2 linked regions of the Phragmitibacter flavus genome follow. Each later gene encodes a partner of the first gene's protein in a complex. Links are inferred from orthologs where the notes say so. Each region holds a gene or a part of one and is shown in the gene's direction. Other genes may lie near its edges.

The links.
Region 2: the proteins of metK (region 1) and groL are in contact, whole or in part, in a cryo-EM structure (PDB 8P4O), measured with the Escherichia coli proteins. The link is inferred for Phragmitibacter flavus from one-to-one orthologs.

The regions. Positions count from the first base shown.
Region 1 is NZ_VAUV01000001.1:303,026-309,289, forward strand. The notes cover bases 2,115-4,957. They hold metK (methionine adenosyltransferase), read left to right. Parts: upstream 2,115-2,848; coding sequence 2,849-4,066; downstream 4,067-4,957. Other genes in these bases: FEM03_RS01325 (FAD-dependent oxidoreductase), read left to right, coding at 2,115-2,484; ahcY (adenosylhomocysteinase), read left to right, coding at 4,113-4,957. Outside these bases: FEM03_RS01320 (VOC family protein), read right to left, coding at 1-175; more of FEM03_RS01325, read left to right, coding at 301-2,114; more of ahcY, read left to right, coding at 4,958-5,528; FEM03_RS01340 (PEP-CTERM sorting domain-containing protein), read left to right, coding at 5,689-6,264. UniProt on the Escherichia coli protein: Catalyzes the formation of S-adenosylmethionine (AdoMet) from methionine and ATP.
Region 2 is NZ_VAUV01000030.1:12,088-18,361, reverse strand. Bases 135-2,987 are described here. They hold groL (chaperonin GroEL), read left to right. Parts: upstream 135-676; coding sequence 677-2,299; downstream 2,300-2,987. Other genes in these bases: FEM03_RS23755 (GNAT family N-acetyltransferase), read right to left, coding at 2,775-2,987; FEM03_RS23765 (co-chaperone GroES), read left to right, coding at 328-618; FEM03_RS23770 (hypothetical protein), read left to right, coding at 135-224. Outside these bases: more of FEM03_RS23770, read left to right, coding at 1-134; more of FEM03_RS23755, read right to left, coding at 2,988-3,362; FEM03_RS23750 (ABC transporter ATP-binding protein), read right to left, coding at 3,366-4,091; FEM03_RS23745 (hypothetical protein), read right to left, coding at 4,106-4,903; flotillin-like protein FloA, read left to right, coding at 5,054-6,073; FEM03_RS23735 (hypothetical protein), read left to right, coding at 6,139-6,274.

The DNA.
Region 1 (6,264 bases):
CCTTCATGAAGTGAACGGTGGCGCCATCTTTTTCGATGATGGAATATTGGGCGGATCGCATGCAAACCGTGAAGCCCAATACCGAGGCGTAAAAGTCCAGCGTTTCATCCATGTCCGCCACCGCCAGCATGGGGCTGATGACCTTTACTTTGGAGTTCTTTCCGGAGTTGCTCATGGAGTGGTCGTTCGAATTCTTCGAGAACATGTTTCGCGATAGATTGCCTTGAATGCACGCTTTATGTTCCGATGAGGACAACGATTTTCTCTTTCCTGCTTATTCCGTTCCTGGCTTCAGCAGAAATGATCGAAGCCGACCTGTTGATCGTTGGAGGTGATGAATCGGGATGTGCTGCAGCCGTGCAGGCGGCCCGTCTTGGGGTGAAGAACATCGTGGTCGTCAATGACATCGACTGGCTCGGCGGACAGTTCTGCACGCAGGGCATCGGACCGATCGACGAATGGACCATGGTCGAAGGCAAACGCACCGAATTTCCGGCCAGTGGACCATTCCTCGAAATCCTCGAACGCATCCACGCGCACAACCGCAAGACCTATGGACTTGCCCGACCCGGCAACAGTTGGTGCGGCAGCAACACCATCGAACCCCGGGCCGCCGCGCAGATTTTTGAAGACTGGTTGGCTCCTTATGCATCGCAAATCCGGGTGATCAAAGGCTGGGAGCCTGTGAAGGTTCGTGTGGAGAACGGAACAGTGCAGGGTGTAAATTTTCGCCGGGTGGATGGAGGCTCTGATGACAGTCTCACCATTACCGCGAAACTTACCGTGGATTCCAGCGACTGGGGCGATGTCATCCGACTCAGCGGAGCGGGTTACATGGCGGGACCCGACCTCAAATCGCGCTTCAACGAGCCCAGCGCTCCCGATGTCCTTGAACCCGGTGGTCATCAGGAAATGAATCCCATTTCCTGGTGTCCGCTGCTGCGTGAGGCAGGCAAGGACAGCACCATTCCAAAACCGCTGCGTTATGATGAACGATCTTTCGCCGATTGGAAAAAAGCACCGCCATGGGTGGATTGGGACGGCAGCGGCGGGATTTATAACTCCAGTGGTTGGTGCATCTACACGCATCGTCGCATGGTCGATCGTTATCATCACGAGCTCGCACCTGGCACCGAAGCCGTCATCCTCAACTGGCCAGCCCATGATTATCCGCTCAGCACGCTTCCAAAACAGGTGGTGGATGCGTTGGAACAAAACGAAACCGGTGCTTCGGAGAAGAACATTGTCGACATGACGCCCGCCCAACGCCGGATCGTCTTCGCCGATGCAAAACAACGCGCATTGGAGTTTGTTTATTGGCTGCAAACGGCGGTTCATGATCGCGTTGGCGACTACCCCCAATCTTTTCGCTACATGAAACTCGCGGACGACTACGGCACCAGCGATCAGCTTCCCCCCAAACCTTACATTCGCGAAGGTCTGCGTCTCGAAGCGTTATACGTTATGCGCGAACAGGACGTGCGCACCGAATCCAAAGAACCTCGCTGGGCCAAAACCATGGTGCCCGATGGAGTTTTTGGATGGCAGTTCAACCTCGATTTCCATCCCACGCGTCGGAACTTTGTGGACAACGATCCGACTCAACCCTGGCAGGCAAAACACTATGGCACCCGCAACTGGTCGACGGACACCGATCGCGCCATGTTCCCTCTGCGGAGCCTGGTGCCCGTAAAGTTGGATGGTCTGCTCGGTTGTTCCAAAAACATCGGCGTCACCAGCATGGTTCAGTCCGCCGTGCGGCTTCACGGTCAAATGATGCATGTCGGCACCGCTGTTGGAACCGTCGCCGCATTGTCCCTTCGTGATGGAATCTCACCGCGTGAAATCGCGGCTTCACCCCAACGCATTCGCGAGGTTCAAACCCGGCTGGTGCGCGGAGCAGACGGTCATGGCACTCTGCTGTGGCCATGGCAGGATGTCCGGCCTGACGAACCCCATTTTGAAGCTGCCAATCTGCTGACCGTCGCTGGAATCTGGCGCGCCGACCCGGAGGATGTCCATTTCCGGCCACATCAAATCGTCACCCGCCGCGAACTCGCCTCCGCGCTCGCCCGCCTTTGCCGCGCTTTGCCCGATGCCAAAGATTGGCCGGAGCTGAAACCCACTTCGCCCTACACCGATGTTGCCGATACCGACAAGGACCGCCCATTGATTGAAGCCATGATCTCGTGGGGCAACTTCGGTCCGCAGCAGCCCACCTTCCATCCCGACGAACCCACCACCTGGGCGACCCTGCATCGCTGGCTGGCAGCATTGGACCTGCCGGTGTTTGCCTCCCTGGTTCACCGCAACAATGGTGCCCAACCGCTGAATCGGGCCGAATGTGTGGACTATCTCCACCGCGTCCTGCAAAAACGCGGCGAGTTTTTCCCACCGGACTTCAACGTCGGAGATCCCAACGATGCATTGCCATGGGATCGCGACAACAACAGCGTTCCTGATCGCCTGCAACCGCCATCGTGAGATTTGCGATCCCGTATCCTCCCTTCGTCCCAACGGGACGACTCATAAGAGCCCGGCACAAGGTGCCGGGTTCGCTTGCGCAGGGGTAGCGTCCTGTTGGGACGCCTCATGCACAACGGGGGTCGCCTTCTCACCTCGCATGAAGCGTCCCTGCAGGACGCCACCCATCTCTCGGCCAAAAACCTGGCACTGCGTGCCAGGCTTTTATGAGCCGTCCCCACGGGACAGAAAACTCACACAAACGATCGACCGCCCATCCCGCCACCCCCATCCCGCCACCCATTTCTCCATTGACCATCTTGTGAATCCGTGCAAAACATATCAACGTATCAGTATTCGTCTATATTAAATCTGCGAACCATCCATGTCCCGTTCCTACATCTTCTCCTCTGAATCCGTCGGCGAAGGCCACCCTGACAAAGTTGCCGATACCATCTCCGATGCCATCCTCGATGCCTGCCTGGCCATCGATCCGAAAAGCCGCGTTGCCTGCGAAACCTTCGTGAAAAGCAATGTCGTCGTTGTTGGTGGTGAAATCACCATCCCCAAACTTCAGAACAAGAAAAAAGGCACCACCAAGCCCATCGACGACGTCATCAACGTCGGCGCGGTCATCCGTGAAGCCGTCCGCGGCATCGGTTACACCAACAGCGACGACGTGTTCCACGCCGACCAGATTTTCATCAACAACTACCTCACCATCCAGAGCCCCGACATCGCCCAAGGCGTTGACGCCGCTGAAGCCGATGGCAAAAAACACGCCGAACAAGGTGCTGGCGACCAAGGCATCATGTTCGGTTACGCCTGCGATGAAACGCCTGAGCTCATGCCTGCGCCGATCATGTTCGCCCACCGTCTTGGCCGCGAACTGACCCGCATCCGCAAGGCCGGCAAACTCGCCAAATGGCTGCGTCCCGACGCCAAGTCCCAGGTCTCCGTGGAATACGTCGACGGCAAACCCACCCGCATCGTCAACGTCGTCATCTCCACCCAGCACGCCGCTGACGTGAGCCACGCAGAGATCGAAAAATTCTGCATCGAGCAGGTGATCAAAAAGGTCCTTCCGAAGGACATGCTCACCAAAGACACCGAATACCTCATCAACCCGACTGGCAAGTTCGTCATCGGCGGACCTCAAGGCGACAGCGGCCTCACCGGACGCAAAATCATCGTCGACACCTACGGCGGCATGGGCCGTCACGGCGGCGGTGCCTTCTCCGGCAAAGACCCCTCCAAAGTTGACCGCTCCGCCGCCTACATGGGCCGCTGGGTTGCCAAAAACATCGTCGCAGCCGGCCTCGCCACCAAGTGCGAAATCCAGTTCGCCTACGCCATCGGCCACCCACAACCTGTCAGCGTCCACGTCGACACCTTCGGCACCGGCACCGTCTCCGACGACGCCATCCTTGCCGCCGTGCTTGAAGTGTTCTCCTTCAAACCCGCCGATATTGTCAAACAACTCAACCTGCTGCGCCCCATCTACAGCAAATCCACCAACTACGGTCACTTCGGTAAAGACGACGCCGACCTGACCTGGGAAAGCACCAGCAAAGCTGACGCTCTCAAAAAAGCCGTCAAATAAGCAACCCTCAGAAATCCGACAACGGAATCCTAACCTACTAATCATCATGTCTGACCGCAAAATTGACTATCACGTAAAAGATATCGCCCTCGCCGAATTCGGCCGCAAGGAACTCGACATCGCCGAGCACGAAATGCCCGGCCTTATCGCCACCCGCGAAAAATACGGCCCGAAAAAGCCGCTCCAAGGCGTGCGCATCACCGGCTCCCTTCACATGACCATTCAAACCGGCGTGCTGATCGAGACCCTCACCGAACTCGGCGCCGACGTGCGCTGGGCTTCCTGCAACATCTTCTCCACCCAGGACCAAGCCGCCGCCGCCATCGCAGCCTCCGGTGTTCCTGTCTTCGCCTGGAAAGGTGAAACCCTTGAAGAATACTGGGATTGCACCTGGAAAGCCATCGTGTTCCCCGGCGACAAAGGCCCTCAGCTCATCGTCGATGACGGCGGCGACGTCACCCTCCTCATCCACAAAGGTTATGAGATGGAAAACGGCGACACCTGGATCGACACCCCTTCCGACAACCACGAAGTGAAGGTCATCAAGGACCTCCTCAAGAAGATCAAGGTCGAACAGCCCGGCATCTTCCACGAGATCGTCAAAGAACTCAAAGGCGTGTCCGAAGAGACCACCACCGGTGTGCATCGCCTCTATGAAATGGCCAATGCAGGCAAACTCCTGTTCCCCGCCATCAACGTCAATGACTCCGTCACCAAATCCAAGTTCGACAACCTCTATGGCTGCCGCGAATCCCTCCTCGATGGCATCAAGCGTGCCACCGACGTGATGATCGCCGGCAAAGTCGGCGTTGTCTGCGGATACGGCGATGTCGGTAAAGGCTGCGCTGCTGCTCTTCGCGGCATGGGCGCCCAAGTTATCGTCACCGAAATCGACCCTGTCTGCGCTCTTCAGGCCGCCATGGAAGGTTACCGCGTGATGCCGATTGAAGACACCCTTGGCACCGGCGACATCTATGTCACCACCACCGGCAACAAAGACATCATCACCGCCGATCACATGGTGAAGATGAAAGACCAGGCCATCGTTTGTAACATTGGTCACTTCGACAACGAGATCCAGGTCGACAAACTTGAGAAACTCGACGGCATCAAGAAGCTCAACATCAAACCTCAGGTCGACAAATACACCTTCCCTGCCGGCAACAGCATTTATATGTTGGCTGAAGGCCGTTTGGTAAACCTTGGTTGCGCCACCGGCCACCCAAGCTTCGTCATGAGCAACAGCTTCACCAACCAGACCCTCGCCCAAATCGAGCTCTGGGAAACCAAGGACAGCCGCCCGATTGGCGTCACCGTCCTTCCGAAGAAACTCGACGAAGAAGTCGCCCGTCTCCACCTTGAGAAGATCGGTGTCAAACTCACCGTGTTGAGCAAAGACCAGGCCGACTACATCGGCGTCCCCGTCGACGGCCCTTACAAGCCTGAGCACTACCGCTATTAAGCCTCACGGCTTCTCAGTTCGTTGTAGCATCAATTCCCAAAACGGATGGTCGAAAGGCCATCCGTTTTTTTGCGCTTGCTGGAAGAATCGTCCGAAGCGTCCAGTATGATATTCTTCTTCCATAATTAACTGCCGTCTGTCAATCTGTCCGCTGGCCGCCATGATCCGTCGATTCTCTATCATCATCCTGCTGCTGACGTTTCAGCTGCTTCTTTTGGGCGTGGTGAAGTCTGATGCCGCCACCACCTACCTGATCGACTTCGGAACGGTTGGCAACCAAACCACCACTGTCGATGCCAACGGCAACCGCTGGAACAACCTCACCGGGGCCAATGCGGATGCGACCACCAATCCACGCAGTGGGTCGATCACGCTTCAGGACATTGGCGGGACGGCAGGGATTGGAATGAATTATTCTTTCCCCACTACGGGAGGCGATCCCAACTTCTCCAACAAAAACTCCACCCTTCATGCCTCGCTTGGTTCGCTTTCAAATCTGGGTTTGATGAACATCGACAGCGCCACACGCGACGTCATCTGGTCCAGCGGTCCCATGGTGTTCACCTTCACCGGTCTCGATCCCCTGTTGGACTACTCCTTCAATCTGTTTGCCTACCGTCTTTTTGCTGGCAGGACCAGCAGTTATCAGCTGCAGGGACTCACCAGCTCCTCGCCAACCATCTTGAATGTGGACAGCACCAATACCGGCGACGGAACGATCCTGGAATTCCTCAAT
Region 2 (6,274 bases), on another replicon or contig:
GATTCCGCTGGCCAAGTCCCACTCAAGTTACTCTCCGAGGAGAAAGAGTTGACGTTCGACCTCTGACTTTCATGACCACTAGAAAATCCCGTCCCGGTCTCAACGACATTTCCCCAAAGTATAGGATTTATACAGCGACAGCAAAACCGTCTTCCGCTTGGCCTGAAGGATGGCAAGAGCTTTTAGACGAAACTCAACTTGAGGCTTTGTTGGCTCACGAATAATTTTCACCCCAACCAATCCGTGCCACACACGTGGCACGGACGGGCTGGGTGAACCAAACCAAAACACAACACGTAACCCGAAATAGCAAAGAGCATACCAACCATGGCTACGAAAATCACACCACTCGGCCGTCGCATTCTCGTGAAGCGCGTCGCCAGCGAAGAAAAAACCGCAGGCGGCATCTTCCTCCCTGACAATGCCAAAGAGAAACCCCAAGAGGCTGAAGTTATCTCCCTTGGCACCGGCAAAGACGACGAAGGCAAAGACGTGGTCTTTACCGTTGCAGTCGGCGACAAAGTCCTCATCTCCAAATACGGCGGCACCGAAGTCAAACTCAACGGGGACGACGTCCTCATCATCAACGAATCCGACGTTCTCGGCATCGTTGCCTGATTCCATTCCACTTTGAATTGAACCCAAGAACGAACCACTAAACCGTTAAGTTAATCATATTATGGCTAAACAACTCCACTTCGACGAAGCAGCCCGCCAGTCCCTCCTGCGCGGCGTCCAAAAGATCGCCCGTGCGGTCAAAGCCACGCTGGGACCTTCCGGTCGCAACGTGATCCTTGAGAAAAAATTCGGCAGCCCAACGATCACCAAAGATGGTGTGACCGTTGCCAAAGAGATCGAACTTTCCGATCCTTATGAAAACATGGGCGCCCAGCTCGTGAAAGAAGTCTCCAGCAAAACCAGCGACGTGGCCGGCGACGGCACCACCACCGCCACCGTTCTTGCTGAAGCCATCTACTCCGAAGGCCTTCGCAACGTCACCGCCGGTGCCAACCCAACCTCCCTTCAGCGCGGCATCTTGAAAGCCACCGAAGCGATCGTCGCCAAGCTGAAAGAAATCAGCAACCCGGTGACCAACGCCACGGAAATCGCCCAGGTCGCCACCGTCTCCGCCAACTGGGACAGCGAAATCGGCAACATCATCGCTGACGCCATGGACAAAGTCGGCAAAGACGGCACCATCACCGTTGAAGAAGCCAAAAGCATCGAAACCACCCTCGAAGTGGTTGAAGGCATGCAGTTCGACAAAGGTTACCTCTCCCCTTACTTCGTGACCAACGCGGAGACCATGGAAGTGAACCTCGAAAGCGCCTACATCCTCATCTTCGAGAAGAAGATCAGCAGCCTCAAAGACCTCCTTCCTCTCCTTGAGAAAGTGGCCCGCACCGGCAAGCCTCTTCTCATCATCGCTGAAGACGTCGAAGGCGAAGCGCTTGCGACCCTCGTGGTCAACCGCCTGCGCGGCACCTTGAACATCTGCGCCGTCAAAGCCCCTGGCTTCGGCGACCGCCGCAAAGCCATGCTTGAAGACATCGCCATCCTCACCGGTGGCCGTTGCATCACCGAAGACCTCGGCATCAAGCTCGAAAACATCGACCTCACCGACCTCGGCCAGGCCAAACGCATCACCATCGACAAGGAAAACACCACCATCGTCGAAGGCGAAGGCACCAGCGATGCCATCGCCGGCCGCGTGAACCAAATCCGTCGTCAAATCGAAGAAACCACCAGCGACTACGACCGCGAGAAGCTCCAGGAGCGTCTTGCCAAGCTCGCCGGCGGTGTGGCCGTCATCAACGTCGGTGCTGCCACCGAAACCGAGATGAAAGAGAAAAAAGCTCGCGTGGAAGACGCCCTTCACGCCACCCGCGCTGCGGTGGAAGAAGGCATCGTCCCAGGGGGCGGCACCGCACTCATCCGTGCACAAGCTGCTCTTGGCGACCTCAAACTCGAAGGCGACGAAGCCACGGGTGCTGACATCGTCCGTCGTGCCATCGAAGCTCCTCTCCGTCAACTTGCCGCCAACGCAGGTGTCGAAGGCGCGCTCATCGTTGCTGAAGTCAAAAAGCAATCCGGCAACATCGGTTACAACGTCGCCACCGGCGAATACGTTGACCTGATCAAGGCTGGCGTTGTTGATCCAACCAAAGTGACCCGCAGCGCTCTTCAGAACGCCGCTTCCATCAGCGGTCTTCTCCTCACCACCGAGTGTCTGATCTCCGACATTCCTAAAGAGGAAAAAGGCGAGCCTGCCCACGACCACGGCGGCATGGGCATGTAATCCATCATCGTTTAGCAAAAACAGCTAAACCCATATCAGCAGGCCGGAGGGAAACCTCCGGCCTGCTTTTTTGTATCCAATCCTCCTCTTACTCTTACTCCTACTCCTACTCCTACTCCCCACCCAAAACTCCCAACAACACAGAAAACAAACACCCACCCGAGCGGGTCCACCACACTTTAGCTCGTCCTCGTCCTCCTACTCGACCACTTCACTTCAATTCTTCTCCGCGAGTCCAAACCACAACAAATCTCCCAACGCGCATCTCCTCATCCGCTCCCCTCGTCTCCCAGCAACACGCCCCTATCGAGGACGAGGACGAGGACGAGTAGGAGGACGAGGACGAAAGTAAATTCCCGTGTGTGCTGGATCTCAAGTGTGGGGAGTAAGAGGAAGAGGAAGAGAAAGAATAAAACTCCTCAAACCCTCAAACCCTCAAACCCTCAAACCCTCAAACCCTCAAACCCTCAAACCCTCAAACCCTCAAACCCTCCATCTCCATCAACACTCCCACCCACTCCACCAGCCTCCTCGCCGAATTCGTGTCCTTCAACCGCCCGGGATCCAGCGACAACACAAAACGATACTGTCCGCCCTCATACTTCATCGTCGCCCCCAACGCCCGAAACCAGTCCAACACCGAATAGTTGTCCGGCAACACAAACCCAAAAAACTCCCTCACCCCCATCTGATAAGCCCTCACCCACACCAACGCCAGCAGCAGTGTTCCAATCCCCCGGTGCTGAGCCTCATCCGCCACCACCAGCGACACCTCCGCCGCCTCCGGCCATTCCTCACTCCGCCAATAAGAACCACCGCCATATCCCGGCTCCCCCAATCGCTCCGGATCCTGTGCCAGCCACGTCTCATGCACCCCCGGCTCCGAATTCAAAAACCGCTGCAACAACTGCTCCGACACCCCCTCCCTCCGACTCCAAAACCGGTAATACCGCGAATCCGGTGACAAGCGCCGAAACGCCTCCATGACCGCCTCCCGATCCTCCTCCACCAAAGGCCGGATCAGCACCGGGGCTCCATCGGCAAGATAAACGGTTGCCACCATAGCTCACCCCTCCCCCACCATCCCCAAAAACATCTCCTCAAGACGCTGACCCTGCACCGCATTCTGCGCCCGCAACTCATCCATCGTGCCCAACGCAATGATCTTGCCATGATGCAAGATCCCGATCCGATCCGCCAGCTCCTCCGCCACGTTCAACAAATGCGTGCTCATCAACACCGTCATTCCCTCCCGGCTGCGCTGCTTCAACTCCTTCTTCACAATCCGCGCATGCACCGGATCAAGACCCACCATCGGCTCATCAATGATAAAAACCTTCGGCTCATGCAACAGCGCTGTCGCAATCGCCAGCCTCTGCCGCGTCCCCAAACTCAAATTCTCAATCCGCTGATGCGCGCAGGAAGCCAAATGGAATTTCGCAAACAACTCCTCGCCCAAAGCCTCTGACCGCGCCTCGTCCATCTCAAAAATGTCCGCAATGAAACGCATGAACTCCAGCGCCGTCAGCTTCTCATAAAACACCGCCACATCCGGCACATACGCCATCAGCGCCTTCGCCTTCAAGGGTTCCTCCTGAATGTCGAATCCCCCCAGCCGCACCCTCCCGCCTACCGGCTCCAGCAACCCAGTCAGCAGCTTGATCGCCGTCGTCTTGCCCGCCCCGTTCGGACCCAAAAACGCAAAAAACTCCCCCTGTGGAATGGACAGCGAAAGACTGTCCAAAGCACGGAAGTCTCCGTAATCCATCGTCAAATCCTCAATCTCAATCATGCAATGCGAAAAAATTATTCCGGTTCCTCTTCCTCCTCATCAGGGTATTCGGGCGCGAGCCCGTGAATGAGCTGCTCCATCACCCGATATCCTTCCGGCAAGTCCACCAACGCCAGCTCCCCCACCTCCGTAAAAAACGCCTTCACCTTCCACTGCGCCATCAACGTCGCGATGGCCTCCACCACATAACCCTGCCGACGCTGACCGCCAAAATTCATCGACCCTTCGCGCGCCGTCAGCGTCAGCCACTGGTCCTTTGTCTCCGCAGCTTCCTTAAGTCGCGCCTGATTGCTCCCCATCATCTGCGCCACCATCGGCCCCACCAGTTGGTCATCCATCACCACCATGCCCTGTTGCTTCAACTCAAACTTCGGCATCGCATCCCCCGGCTTCCACTCAAAACTGAAAACCCGGTCCTCATCCGGGATCCGCACCTGCCCATTGACCGAACGCAGATCAGACATTCCCTCCACCAGCATGTTCATTCGCCACACCACCCGTCCCACCACCTGATCAAAAGTCCCCGGCTCCATCGTTCCCTGAATCTTCACCATGTAATCGTCCTCCGCCCGGCCCGTGTTTCTCGACCTTCCAACCGGAACCTGACTGATCATCACCGGTCCCACTTTCTGCTCGCCCCGATACAGCACCCAAGTGCTGGACGACAGCTGCTGCTCCAAAAACATTTTGAACACCATTGAAGGCGGCACTTTCTCAAACATCGAACCTTCGGGAAAATAAACCACCCTCAGCAACAACGCCGTCATCACCACCCAAAAAAGCAGAACACCTAAAACCAGCGCACGCAACATCCCTAAGAAATACGCCCGCCATCACCAAAATCGCAAGCCTCGATTCACCCGTCCCCGATTTTACTGCTCTTTGTTGCTTTCCTTCACGCAACCCCTGCGCTTTACTTGCTTTCTACTCGCCCACTACATTCACCCACTCACTCAACAACCATGGAATTCCTACCCATCATCCTCATCGGCGGTGCCGTCGTTCTCGGGATCATTTTCCTCCTCATCGTCGCCAAGTTCTTCAACCTCTGGCTGCGCGCCCGCGTCTCCAACGCCCCCGTCAGCATCCCCACCCTCATCGCCATGTGGCTGCGCGGCGTCCCCAACGCCCTGATCGTTGACACCCGCATCACCGCAGGCAAGGCAGGCATCAACATCAGCACCGACCTCCTCGAAGCCCACTACCTCGCCGGTGGCAATGTCACCCACGTCGTTCTCGCCCTCATCGCCGCCGCCAAAGCCGGCATGAACCTCGACTTCAACCGCGCCTGCGCCATCGACCTTGCCTGCAAAGGCACCAGCAAAACCGTCATCGAAGCCGTCCGCACCTCCATCAACCCCAAAGTCATCGACTGCCCCTCCGCTGAAATGGGCAAAGGCGGCAAAATCGACGCCGTCGCCCGCGATGGCATCTCCCTCCGCGTCCGCGCCCGCGTCACCGTCCGCACCAACCTCGACCGCTTCATCGGCGGTGCCACCGAAGAGACCGTCATCGCCCGCGTCGGCGAAGGCATCGTCACCTCCATCGGCTCCGCCCTCAGCTACAAAAACGTCCTCGAAAATCCCGATGGCATCTCCAAGGTCGTTCTCCAAAAAGGCGTCGACACCGGCACCGCTTTTGAAATCATCTCCATTGATATTGCCGACATCGACGTGGGCGAAAACGTCGGAGCCAAACTGCAGGCCGACCAGGCTGAAACCGACAAAAAAATCGCCCAGGCCAACGCCGAGGTGCGCCGCGCCGCCGCCGTCGCCGTCGAACAGGAAATGTCCGCCCGCACCCAGGAAATGCGCGCCAAAGTGGTCGAAGCCGAATCCGAAATCCCCATGGCCATCGCCGAAGCCTTCCGCAACGGCAACCTTGGCATCATGGACTACGCCCGCTACCGCAACATCAGCGCCGACACCGACATGCGCGAAAGCATTGCCGGTGAAAACCCTGGTGCCAATCCCGGCCACTAAATTTACTCACGCCTGCTGGCAATCCGAAACGATTGCCAGGAGGTAATGTCCCCACTCCACCAGCCATGCCGACGTTGATCGCCAACTCATCGGGATTTGATCTCCAGCAGATCATCTTCGTCGTGGTTTTTGTTGTCATCGGCTTTGTCCAGTGGGTCTACAAACTCTGGCAGGAAAAGCAGGAACAGGCCAAACGCGAAC